3 regions of the Brevibacillus sp. AG162 genome follow, and region 1 is predicted to be linked to each of the others. Evidence: riboswitches for the same ligand, from Rfam matches in the RefSeq annotation. Region 1 holds a riboswitch; each other region holds the start of a gene.
The links. Region 1 has a riboswitch for S-adenosylmethionine ahead of FB479_RS26300 (homocysteine synthase). Riboswitches for the same ligand answer to the same signal wherever they lie in the genome.
Positions count from the first base shown of each region.

Region 2: it holds a riboswitch for S-adenosylmethionine, as region 1 does, so the genes downstream of both, metH (methionine synthase) here and FB479_RS26300 (homocysteine synthase) in region 1, are expected to answer to the same signal.
Region 3: it holds a riboswitch for S-adenosylmethionine, as region 1 does, so the genes downstream of both, FB479_RS01245 (aminotransferase class I/II-fold pyridoxal phosphate-dependent enzyme) here and FB479_RS26300 (homocysteine synthase) in region 1, are expected to answer to the same signal.

Region 1 covers NZ_VFNO01000012.1:77,565-80,842, forward strand. Annotated here, with positions in the region: gene FB479_RS26290 (SCO family protein) at 1-350, opposite strand, end outside; gene FB479_RS26295 (rhodanese-like domain-containing protein) at 431-742, opposite strand; SAM riboswitch class I at 1,055-1,161, shown strand; gene FB479_RS26300 (homocysteine synthase) at 1,253-2,557, shown strand; gene FB479_RS26305 (ArsR/SmtB family transcription factor) at 2,714-3,278, shown strand, end outside.
Region 2 covers NZ_VFNO01000003.1:121,245-124,522, reverse strand. Annotated here, with positions in the region: gene metH (methionine synthase) at 1-2,072, opposite strand, end outside; SAM riboswitch class I at 2,189-2,290, opposite strand; gene FB479_RS10410 (YjcZ family sporulation protein) at 2,504-2,611, shown strand; gene FB479_RS10405 (YcdB/YcdC domain-containing protein) at 2,679-3,278, opposite strand, start outside.
Region 3 covers NZ_VFNO01000001.1:273,953-277,230, reverse strand. Annotated here, with positions in the region: gene FB479_RS01250 (trans-sulfuration enzyme family protein) at 1-758, opposite strand, end outside; gene FB479_RS01245 (aminotransferase class I/II-fold pyridoxal phosphate-dependent enzyme) at 755-1,918, opposite strand; SAM riboswitch class I at 2,013-2,131, opposite strand; gene FB479_RS01240 (pyridoxamine 5'-phosphate oxidase family protein) at 2,206-2,664, opposite strand; gene FB479_RS01235 (DUF5665 domain-containing protein) at 2,803-3,144, shown strand; gene FB479_RS01230 (hypothetical protein) at 3,154-3,278, opposite strand, start outside.

The sequences.
Region 1 (3,278 bases):
TCAAAGGAAATGGAGATAAACTCTACTTTGTCTCCAAACAGTCCCTTTTCTTTTAACTGATCTTGCAGCTTGGCCATGTTGTACGTGGTAGCCGGACAAATATCCGGGCACTTGGTAAACATAAACTCCACCAGTCTTACCTTGCCAGCACTTTCATTAAATGTATAGGTTGTTCCGTCACTGTTGTCCAAGGTGAAGTCTGCGATGGGCTTCAACACTTCGATCTTTTCTTGTGTCATGTACTTATAACCAAATACTCCGACGATAGCCAAAATGATAATACCAGCTAATACAGGAAACCAATGTTTCTTCATCGCAGATTCCTGCTGCAATTGTGTTCCTTCACTCATGGGTTGCTTCCTCCCTGCTTGTCCCATGCGTGATGCCTCCTGATTCACGCGGGAGGCATTCACACTGTTTCTTTACCATCTTACTGTTCCACTTCACCTGGCCATGCGAGCATGCCGCCAACCATATTCGCCACGTCATACCCTTGTGCACTCAAATACTCTGTAGCTGTATTGCTTCTGGCACCACTGCGGCAAACCATCACAATCGGAATGTTCTTATCCAGCTCATCGATACGGTGCGGCAAAAAGCCGAGTGGGATCAGCTTTGCCTCTTTGATGTGACCTGCATTCCACTCATCGACTTCGCGTACATCAATGACTTGCAGTTCCTCTTTGGCTTCCAGCTTTTCCAACAGCTCTTGTGGTGTAATTTCTTTTACTCCATGGCTCATCGCTATTTATCCTCCTATATGTACGATCAGATCAGTTGTAACCACCTCCATGATATCACACGCTTTTTTACTTTTCTAACGCGAAGAGCACCTGGCTTCACCTATGCGCTCTTGCTCCCTATTTTCTACCATTATCTCCCATTTCGCTGCGGCAGTAGCCACACGGGATGTGAACAGCTTGAGACAAAACCGTTACAAATTAATGGCATGAGTGAACACCTTTCATCCATATATACACAAAATCCTCCCCGATAACTGTATATTTCACATTGACAGCGAGGTTTTATTTTCATACAATTACGACAACAATCATTATCATCAAGAGCGGTGGAGGGACAGGCCCTACGAAACCCGGCAACCAGCAAACTAGCTGCATGGTGCCAATTCCTGCAGAATCCAGTGATTCTGAGAGATGAACAAAAGCCCGTGCATGATCGGAGCCCTTCTTCTTCTCAGGAGAATGCTCCGTTTTTTTATTAGCCGATTTCCATAGTAAAAGGAGAGATGGACATGTCCGATCAACAACAATGGAAGCCAGAAACACTTGCGGTTCACGGCGGGCAGGAGGTTGACCCTGTAACAGGCTCACGTGCTGTTCCGATCTATCAGACGACCTCCTATGTTTTCCGCGATACAGAGCATGCAGCGAATCTGTTTGGCTTAAAAGAGTTTGGGAATATCTATACACGCATCATGAATCCGACGCAGGATGTGTTTGAGAAGCGTGTTGCCCTGCTCGAAGGTGGTGTTGGTGCACTCGCGACCGCATCCGGGCAAGCTGCCATTACATTCGCCATCTTGAATATTGCGCATGCAGGAGACGAGATTGTTGCTTCCAGCAGCCTCTACGGCGGTACCTACAACCTGTTCGCTCACACGCTTCCCCGCCTCGGTATCAAGGTTCATTTTGCTGATCAATCCAATCCGGAAAATTTCCGTGCCTCTATCAATGAAAAGACAAAAGCCGTGTTTTGCGAGACAATCGGCAATCCGCGCATTGATGTCGCCGATATTGAGGCCATCGCCGATATTGCCCACGAAAATGGCGTACCTTTAATCGTAGACAACACCTTCGCGACTCCGATTTTGTGCCGTCCTTTTGAGCACGGGGCCGATATTGTCGTGCACTCCACCACCAAATTCATCGGCGGCCACGGAACAGCCATTGGCGGTATCATCGTAGACTCAGGAAAATTCGACTGGAACAACGGGAAATTCCCTGGCTTGACTACACCAGATCCAAGCTACCATGGTGTCGTCTATACAGAAGCTGTTGGTCCACTCGCCTATATTATCAAGGCACGCGTCCAGCTCCAGCGCGATATCGGCGCTGCCGTCGCTCCGATCAACTCGTTCTTGTTCCTGCAAGGATTAGAAACCTTGCATCTGCGCATCGAGCGGCATAGCCAGAACGCCTTGGCAGTAGCCCAGTTCCTCGCCAATCACTCTGCTGTAGAGTGGGTGAATTATCCGGGACTGGAATCAGACTCTCAGCATGAATTGGCACAAAAATATTTTCCAAAAGGTGCTGGCGCGATCCTGACATTTGGAATTCGCGGTGGCGTTGAGGCAGGAAAAACATTGATCGAGTCAGTGAAGCTGTTCTCCCATCTCGCAAATGTAGGGGACTCCAAGTCACTCATCATTCATCCAGCGAGCACAACACATCAGCAGATGACGGAAGAAGAGCAGGCAGCCGCCGGAGTGACCCCGGGACTTATTCGCCTCTCCGTCGGCACAGAGTCGATCGACGATATCATTTCTGATTTGGAGCAAGCGCTGCAGCGTGCGTCGAAATTATCCACGGTAGGCTAGCCATACCTTTGACAGGACAGAAGAATCACGTGATCTCTTCGGATAGAGATTGGTGATTCTTCTTTTCCTTTTCTATTTTCGTTCGAAAAATATTGAATTTTACATTCGGAATTTATAAAATACATAATCATGTACAAATTTTGGAAGGATGGTCACATGAAAATTTTGAACATTGGCAGTGAACGAACAACTTATCGGGTGGAGGTCACGTACTCTCCTTTATTCGAAGCTTCCTTGGGAATCGCTGCCGCTACCTACGATCAATTGCATCACACGATGGAACACCCTCCTGCCTACTGGCGTCAACTGTTGGACGAGCTGTCCCCTTCTGTACGGCAAGAGGTCGACTATGCGAAGGAGCACAATACGTGGAAGACGCTTTTGCAACTGCTCGATCTTTGCCCTTTCGCTGATCTGGATTCCTTTCTCTCGTATGTCAGAGAGCTCTCAACAGAACAGCTCCGATACGAGGCCCTCCCTTATCTAGGTGAAAACATGCAGGATGCACGGCGGAATGCTGCACGAGGAAGCAAAGACGCTTGCGCCGCTTTGCAGAAAGCGTGCCGCGCGCACCTCTTTTTTGAATCGTATATCGGACATATGACTTCCGTGGATGCAGAAGAGCTGCGAGGTCATATTCTCCGATTGATGGAAGGCTGGTATACCACTCATATCAAGCCGCATGAGGAAGAAATCGTTCGCATGCTAGAACGGGATTGGT
Region 2 (3,278 bases), on a different contig from region 1:
GCCTTCATAACTTCCGCGCTCTGCAATACTTCTGCCACGATCAGCTGGTTGCCGTTGAACAAGCGACCGACCTCTTCCATCCCTGTCATCAGCGGACCGTTGATGATCTCGAGCGGTGTGTATTTATCCAGAGCCAGCTTCAGGTCTTCCACCAGACCATCCTTGGAGCCTTCGACTACATAACGAGCCAAGCGTTCTTCGAGCGTTAACGAGGAGACTTCCACGCGGACTTCCTTTTTCTTTTGGCGATAAAATTCGGTGAAGGCCGCCAATGTCTCATCATTTGTCTCGAATAGTAGGGCTTCTGCCAGCTTTCTCTCGTTTTCTGGAATCGAAGCGTAGCGCTCCAGCTTTTCCGTGTTGACGATGGCGTAATCAAGCCCTGCGAGAGTGGTGTGGTACAAGAAGACCGCATTCAGCACTTCCCGACCCGCAGGAGGCAAGCCGAAGGAAACGTTACTGACACCCAGGATCGTCTTGCAAGCAGGCATCGCCTGTTTGATCAAACGAATGCCTTCTACCGTTTCCTTTGCAGAGCCAATGTATTGTTCATCCCCTGTCCCTACTGGAAAGACGAGTGGATCGAAAATAATATCCTGTGGCTTAATTCCATACTGGTTGACGAGAATGTCGTATGAGCGCTGCGCGACCTCCAGCTTCTTTTCGCGAGTGACAGCCATACCCGCTTCCTCGATCGTTCCGACGACAACAGCGGCACCGAATTTGTGAATAAGCGGCGCCACTTCCTCAAAACGCTCCAACCCGTCTTCCAGGTTGATCGAGTTGAGAATGGCCTTCCCTTGCGAATAGCGAAGTCCCAGCTCCATGACCTTGGCATCTGTCGAGTCGATCATGAGGGGCGCTTTTACTTTTTTCACGATGAACTGTAGGAATTTTTCCATATCTTCGTATTCATCACGGTCGGGGTCAGCCAAGCATATATCGATGACATGTGCGCCGCGCTTCACTTGGGCCCGGGCAATATCAGATGCTTCTTCATAGTGACCAGCTGCAATCAGATCACGGAATTTTTTGGAACCGATGACATTGGTCCTCTCCCCTACCAGCAGGGGACGATTATCATCTTCGACGTAAACGACCTCAATCCCGGAGACCGCGCTCAGCGGTTCTACATCTGCACTGCGCGGCTTGCAGTCTTTCAAGGCTTCTGCCATCGCTTGAATATGGGCTGGTGTTGTTCCACAGCAACCGCCAGCGACGTTTATCCAGCCCTGTTCAGCGAACGCCCGCATTTTCGAAGCGAGTCCCTGTGGCGTTTCATGGTAATGGCCGTTCTCGTCTGGCAAGCCTGCGTTCGGATAACAGCTGACCGCACATTGGGCTATTCCAGACAGTGTCCGCAGATGATCACGCATGAACTCTGGTCCTGTCGCACAATTCAGACCAATAGAGACTGGCTTTATATGCTCCAAGGAGATGTAAAACGCCTCGATGTTTTGGCCCGCCAGCGTTGTGCCCATCGGCTCAATCGTACCTGACAGCATCATGGGGAGCTCCTGCCCAAGCTCTTCAAAAGCTTTGCGAATCCCGATTCCGCCAGCCTTGACGTTCAACGTATCTTGCGAGGTTTCCAAAAGAAGAACATCGGAGCCACCGATAATCAGACCTTTTGCCTGACGATAATACGCCTCGACCAGTTCTTCGAAAGTGACACCGCCTGTCAACGAAAGGGTTTTGGTCGTCGGTCCCATTGCACCTGCTACATAACGCGGCCACTCCTCCGTGGAATAGGCATCCACCGCTTCTCTGGCCAAGCGAGCTGCCGCTATATTGATCTCAAGGTCTTTCTCTGGCACATCGTACTCGGCCAAAACGATGGAAGCAGCACCAAACGTATTTGTCTCGACGATGTCTGCGCCCGCCTCTAAATATTTCTCGTGAATCGAACGGATCACATCTGGTCTTGTCAGGTTCAGAAGTTCATTACAGCCATCATAGGCTTCACCGCCGAAATCATCGGCAGTCAGGTTCGCCTGTTGAAGCATGGTGCCCATTGCACCGTCCAGAATCAGAATTTTCCGGGAAAGCTGTTCGCGAAAAGTTGGTTTCATTGACGTGCCCCTTTTCTCCCTTGCATCGGCTTATTCTCCGTAATTGGGTAAACAAAAAAATCCTCTTCTTTGAAAGAAGAGGATTTGTCAGCAGATACGTTAACGCCTGAGACATCCTCTTATCTTTCAAAGCACGTAGCTTTGCTGGAATTGGCACCGGATTTTTACCGGTTGCCGAGGCTTCATCAGGCCAGTCCCTCTGCCTCTCTGGATAAGAGTCGTACACTTGTCATTTAGTTGTTTTACGAAATGTCTTGAATGTTTGCAAGTATCTTAACACCCCCTTTGTCTCCCCGTCAATTGTGAATTGTCTATTTTTTGCTGAACCTCTTCTCTTTCGCGCCCATTTTTGTCTAAGCTGGGCATCCGCCCAGTCCAATATCGGCATTCGTGTATAGACTGGAGTATAACGGAAAGGAGGGGAAACAAAGATGAGTACATCTTACTGCGGAAACGGATTCTTCGGTGACTGCTTCGCAATCGTGCTCGTGCTGTTTATCCTGTTGGTAATTATTGGGTGTTCGTGTGACGACTGTTAGATAAGTGTGTAAAAAAGGCTATCCCAAAAGCCATGAGGAATGGCTGCGGGATAGCCTTTTTTTCTTGTTATTTGGTGATGATCTTGCCTGTCACGGCATCCAGAGTAATATATTTAAGCGCCAGCTTTTCGTCACTCCACGGCACATACGCCAGCTTTGGTTGAGATAATTTTCGCCCATCCACATCTTTCATCAAATAGACCAGCTTCAAAGGCATGACGCGTAAATACACTTCAACAGCCTTGTCTTTCGAAACGATCTGGTCGGATGCTGGAAGCTCCACCACCTTGTGTGTCTCTCTGTAGTTGTGAAACATTGTCACTTTGCCAGAAGACGGATCGACTGTTACCGAATAAGCCGCTTTTTGCGCTCGATCCTGTACAGGAATGCCATCCTTGCTGATGAAATATCTGAATTCCCATTCGCCCGATGACACAGGATTCGCTTCGCCTGGCTGTATAACTTGTGCCAACTGCACTTCTTTTACGCCTGGATCGACGTATTTATGCAGAAAGGCGAGTGCAGCCTCTTCCGCTTGCTCGCGTTTGACTGTCACTGCTGTATTAGAACGCGGTGTTCCCAGCCCGACGACACTGCCTGTTTCTGCAAGGACTTCTACGCCGATATACTTGTCATTTTTATCATTCCAGACGTATTCCTTGCGTCC
Region 3 (3,278 bases), on a different contig from region 1:
GTGCTGACATCCAGCCGGGCTTTCAATGTTTTGAGCCCACGCATCACGAGCCAGCAGTCCTGCACACCCAAAATCGCTCCCATGCCATTCTGGATAAAGTAGAGCTGCTCTCCTAACCCAGCCTCTCTAGTCACGGCCAGACCTGCCACGACGTCGCTATGCCCTCCGATAAACTTCGTTGCACTATGAATGACCACATCTGCGCCAAGTTCCAATGGACGCTGGTAATACGGGGTAAGGAATGTATTGTCGACAATGACGAGCAAGCCGTGCTCCTTCCCGATACGTGAAACCGCTGCAATATCGGTCACCTTTAAGGTGGGATTGGAGGGGGTCTCCAGGTAAACCCCTTTCGTCGCCGGTGTAATGGCCGCACGAACAGCTTCTGTATCTGTCGCATCCACGAATGTAACGGAGATGCCCATTCTCGACAATACCTTGGTCAAAAACCGAAACGTGCCACCGTATACATCTTCCGCCACGATAACATGGTCTCCGGCTGAAAACAGCATGAACACGCTGGAAATGGCAGCCATGCCAGATGAGAACGCGAAACCGCGTGCGCCTCCCTCCAGAGACGCAATGGCTTCCTCCAAAGCCTGCCTCGTCGGATTACCTGATCTGGCATAATCGAATGTAGCTGGCTGATCGATATCAGCCTGATGAAACGTCGAAGCTTGATAAATTGGAACCGACGACGCACCTGTGAACGGGTCAATGCAAGTCGAACCGTGGAGGATCTTGGTTGCAAAATTCATCGTACACTCCCCCCTACGACCAAACTAGCATTCAAGGCCTGAAACAAATCGGCTACGACATCATCTGGATGCTCGATGCCAACCGACAGTCGCAACAATCGATCACAAACACCGACATGCTCTCTGACTTCTTGCGGGATATCGGCGTGAGTCTGCGTCGCCGGATACGTACACAATGACTCTACACCACCCAGACTTTCCGCAAAGGACACGATTTGCAGATTTTGCAGGAACAATCCCACCTGCTCAGCAGCGCGCACGCGGAACGATACCATTCCACTATGCCCAGTCGCTTGATTCACCTGGATCTCATGCCCCGGATGCTCTGGCAGACCTGGATAAAATACCTCCGCCACTGCCGGATGCTCACGCAGCTTTTCCGCTACAATCAAGGCATTGGATTGATGACGCTCCATCCGCAATGCCAGTGTTTTCATCCCGCGAACGAGAAGCCAGCAATCTTGCGGTCCGAGTACAGCACCGATTGAATTGTGCAAAAACCGTATTTTTTCCGATAACTCTTCCCCTTTTGTTACGATGAGGCCAGCCAGCACATCGTTATGTCCTGCCAAATACTTGGTTGCACTATGTAAGACAATATCTGCACCAAGCTCAAGTGGGCGTTGACAATACGGGGTTAAGAATGTGTTGTCTACAATCGTAAGAAGCCCGTGCTGTTTCGCCAAAAGCGCTACTGCTCGAATATCGGTAATCTGCATGAGCGGATTGGTTGGTGTCTCGACGAAGATGGCTTTTGTATCTGGACGAATCGCATTTTTGAGTGCACCAATGTCACGCAAATCCACGTACGAAAACGTCAGACCGTAACGAGAGAGCACTTGCTCGAACAATCGATAGGTTCCCCCGTACAGATCGAGTGACACGATCAGATGATCCCCTTGGGAAAACAAGCCCATGACGGTATGAACAGCAGCCATTCCTGAGGCGCAAGCGAATCCTGTATCTCCTGATTCCGCTTCAGCGATGGTCTCCTCCAAAATGGTGCGAGTAGGATTAGCTGTACGCGTATAATCATATCCAGTGCTCTGGCCCAAGGCAGGATGGCGATAAGCCGTTGCATAGTAAACAGGAAAGCTCACCGCCCCTGTTTTTTCGTCTCTGCCTACTCCCGCCTGAATCAATTTCGTTTCCAATTTCATGTCTGTTTCTCTCCCTCCAATAGTGTACGAGGGCATCAAAAAAGCCCTCTTTCCTCTGAAAGAAGGCTTTGTTTACGTCACCGTAAGCAAATCCTTCTCATCTTTCAGAGTTTGATAACTCTGCAGGAATTAGCACCATTATCTCCCTGTTCAATACAGGTGATTGGTTGCCGGGCATCATCGGGCCAGTCCCTCCGCCGCTCTGGATAAGAAGATTGCTATTCAATTCGATTGACCCTAATACTAAAGGATCGGCAGGATTCTTGTCAACAATTTATTTCCACCTGTTAGTTTGCCTCTTTCAAGGCGGTCATAACTTGATTGTCCAGCTTCGCTGCCGCGTTTTTGTCATACGTCTTTTCATACTGTGGTTCTACGGAAATACGGGAACCGTAAAACATAATATCACGAACGGCCTCAATTTTGATTTCCGCCATGGCCAGCTTGAGCGGAACACCTTCCAGTCGGTCTGTTTTGACGACAGCACGACCATTAATGGCAAAAGATGAGCCAGCACCGATCAAATGCAGAACAACTTGTGGTTCCTTCGCAATATTAGCCAAAATACGCGAGCGATTATCCACAGCAAAACGAATCGTATCGGCGCTGACAGCATACGTCCAGGACAAGGAGCTGAGCGATGGTGCCCCTGACTCATGGTCTACTGTGCCCAAGGTAACAAAACGCTCCTTTTGCAAGAGCTTGAATAAATCTTCGGAAAGAGATTGGGAAACAGTTTCAGCCATTTCAAAGCCTCCTAACAAACGTTTTGTACGTTCATTGTACCCTTCGTATAGCTGATAGGCAAACGTTTCCTCTTCACCTTGATTCTGGTTGTCTTTTTCCCTAGACTGGTAGGTAACGATACCGAATGATGGAAGGGGATGGACAGCTTGTCGCCTACAGATCGCCTTATGCAGCAAATTGATCAAGTTCTTGAAGAGCTTCAGGAAGTTCGGAAGGTAAATGAGCGGATGCATAAAATTGCGATGTTCCTGGAAGATATCCGACTAGCAGATGTGATCCAAAATTACACAGCCCCGCGCAAGCTGCTCTGGATCAATTTCCTCGCAGGTCTTGCCCGGGGTCTGGGATTGACGATTGGTACTGCTATCGTTTTGGCTTTCCTCGGCTCCCTCTTAACGCAATTTCTTTCGATCCCCATTCTGGGGGATTACATCAGACAATTGGTGGAGTACGTCGAGACTTACAAGCAGCGGCCTTAACGACAGAGACTAGTCTCTGTCGTCGTCACGATCGTCATCGTCGTCATCATCGTGGTCGTCATTGTCATCATCTCTGTCGTCATTCCATTCCTTACCGTGCTTTTTCCAATAGCCATACGCGTTGCCGTTGGGAT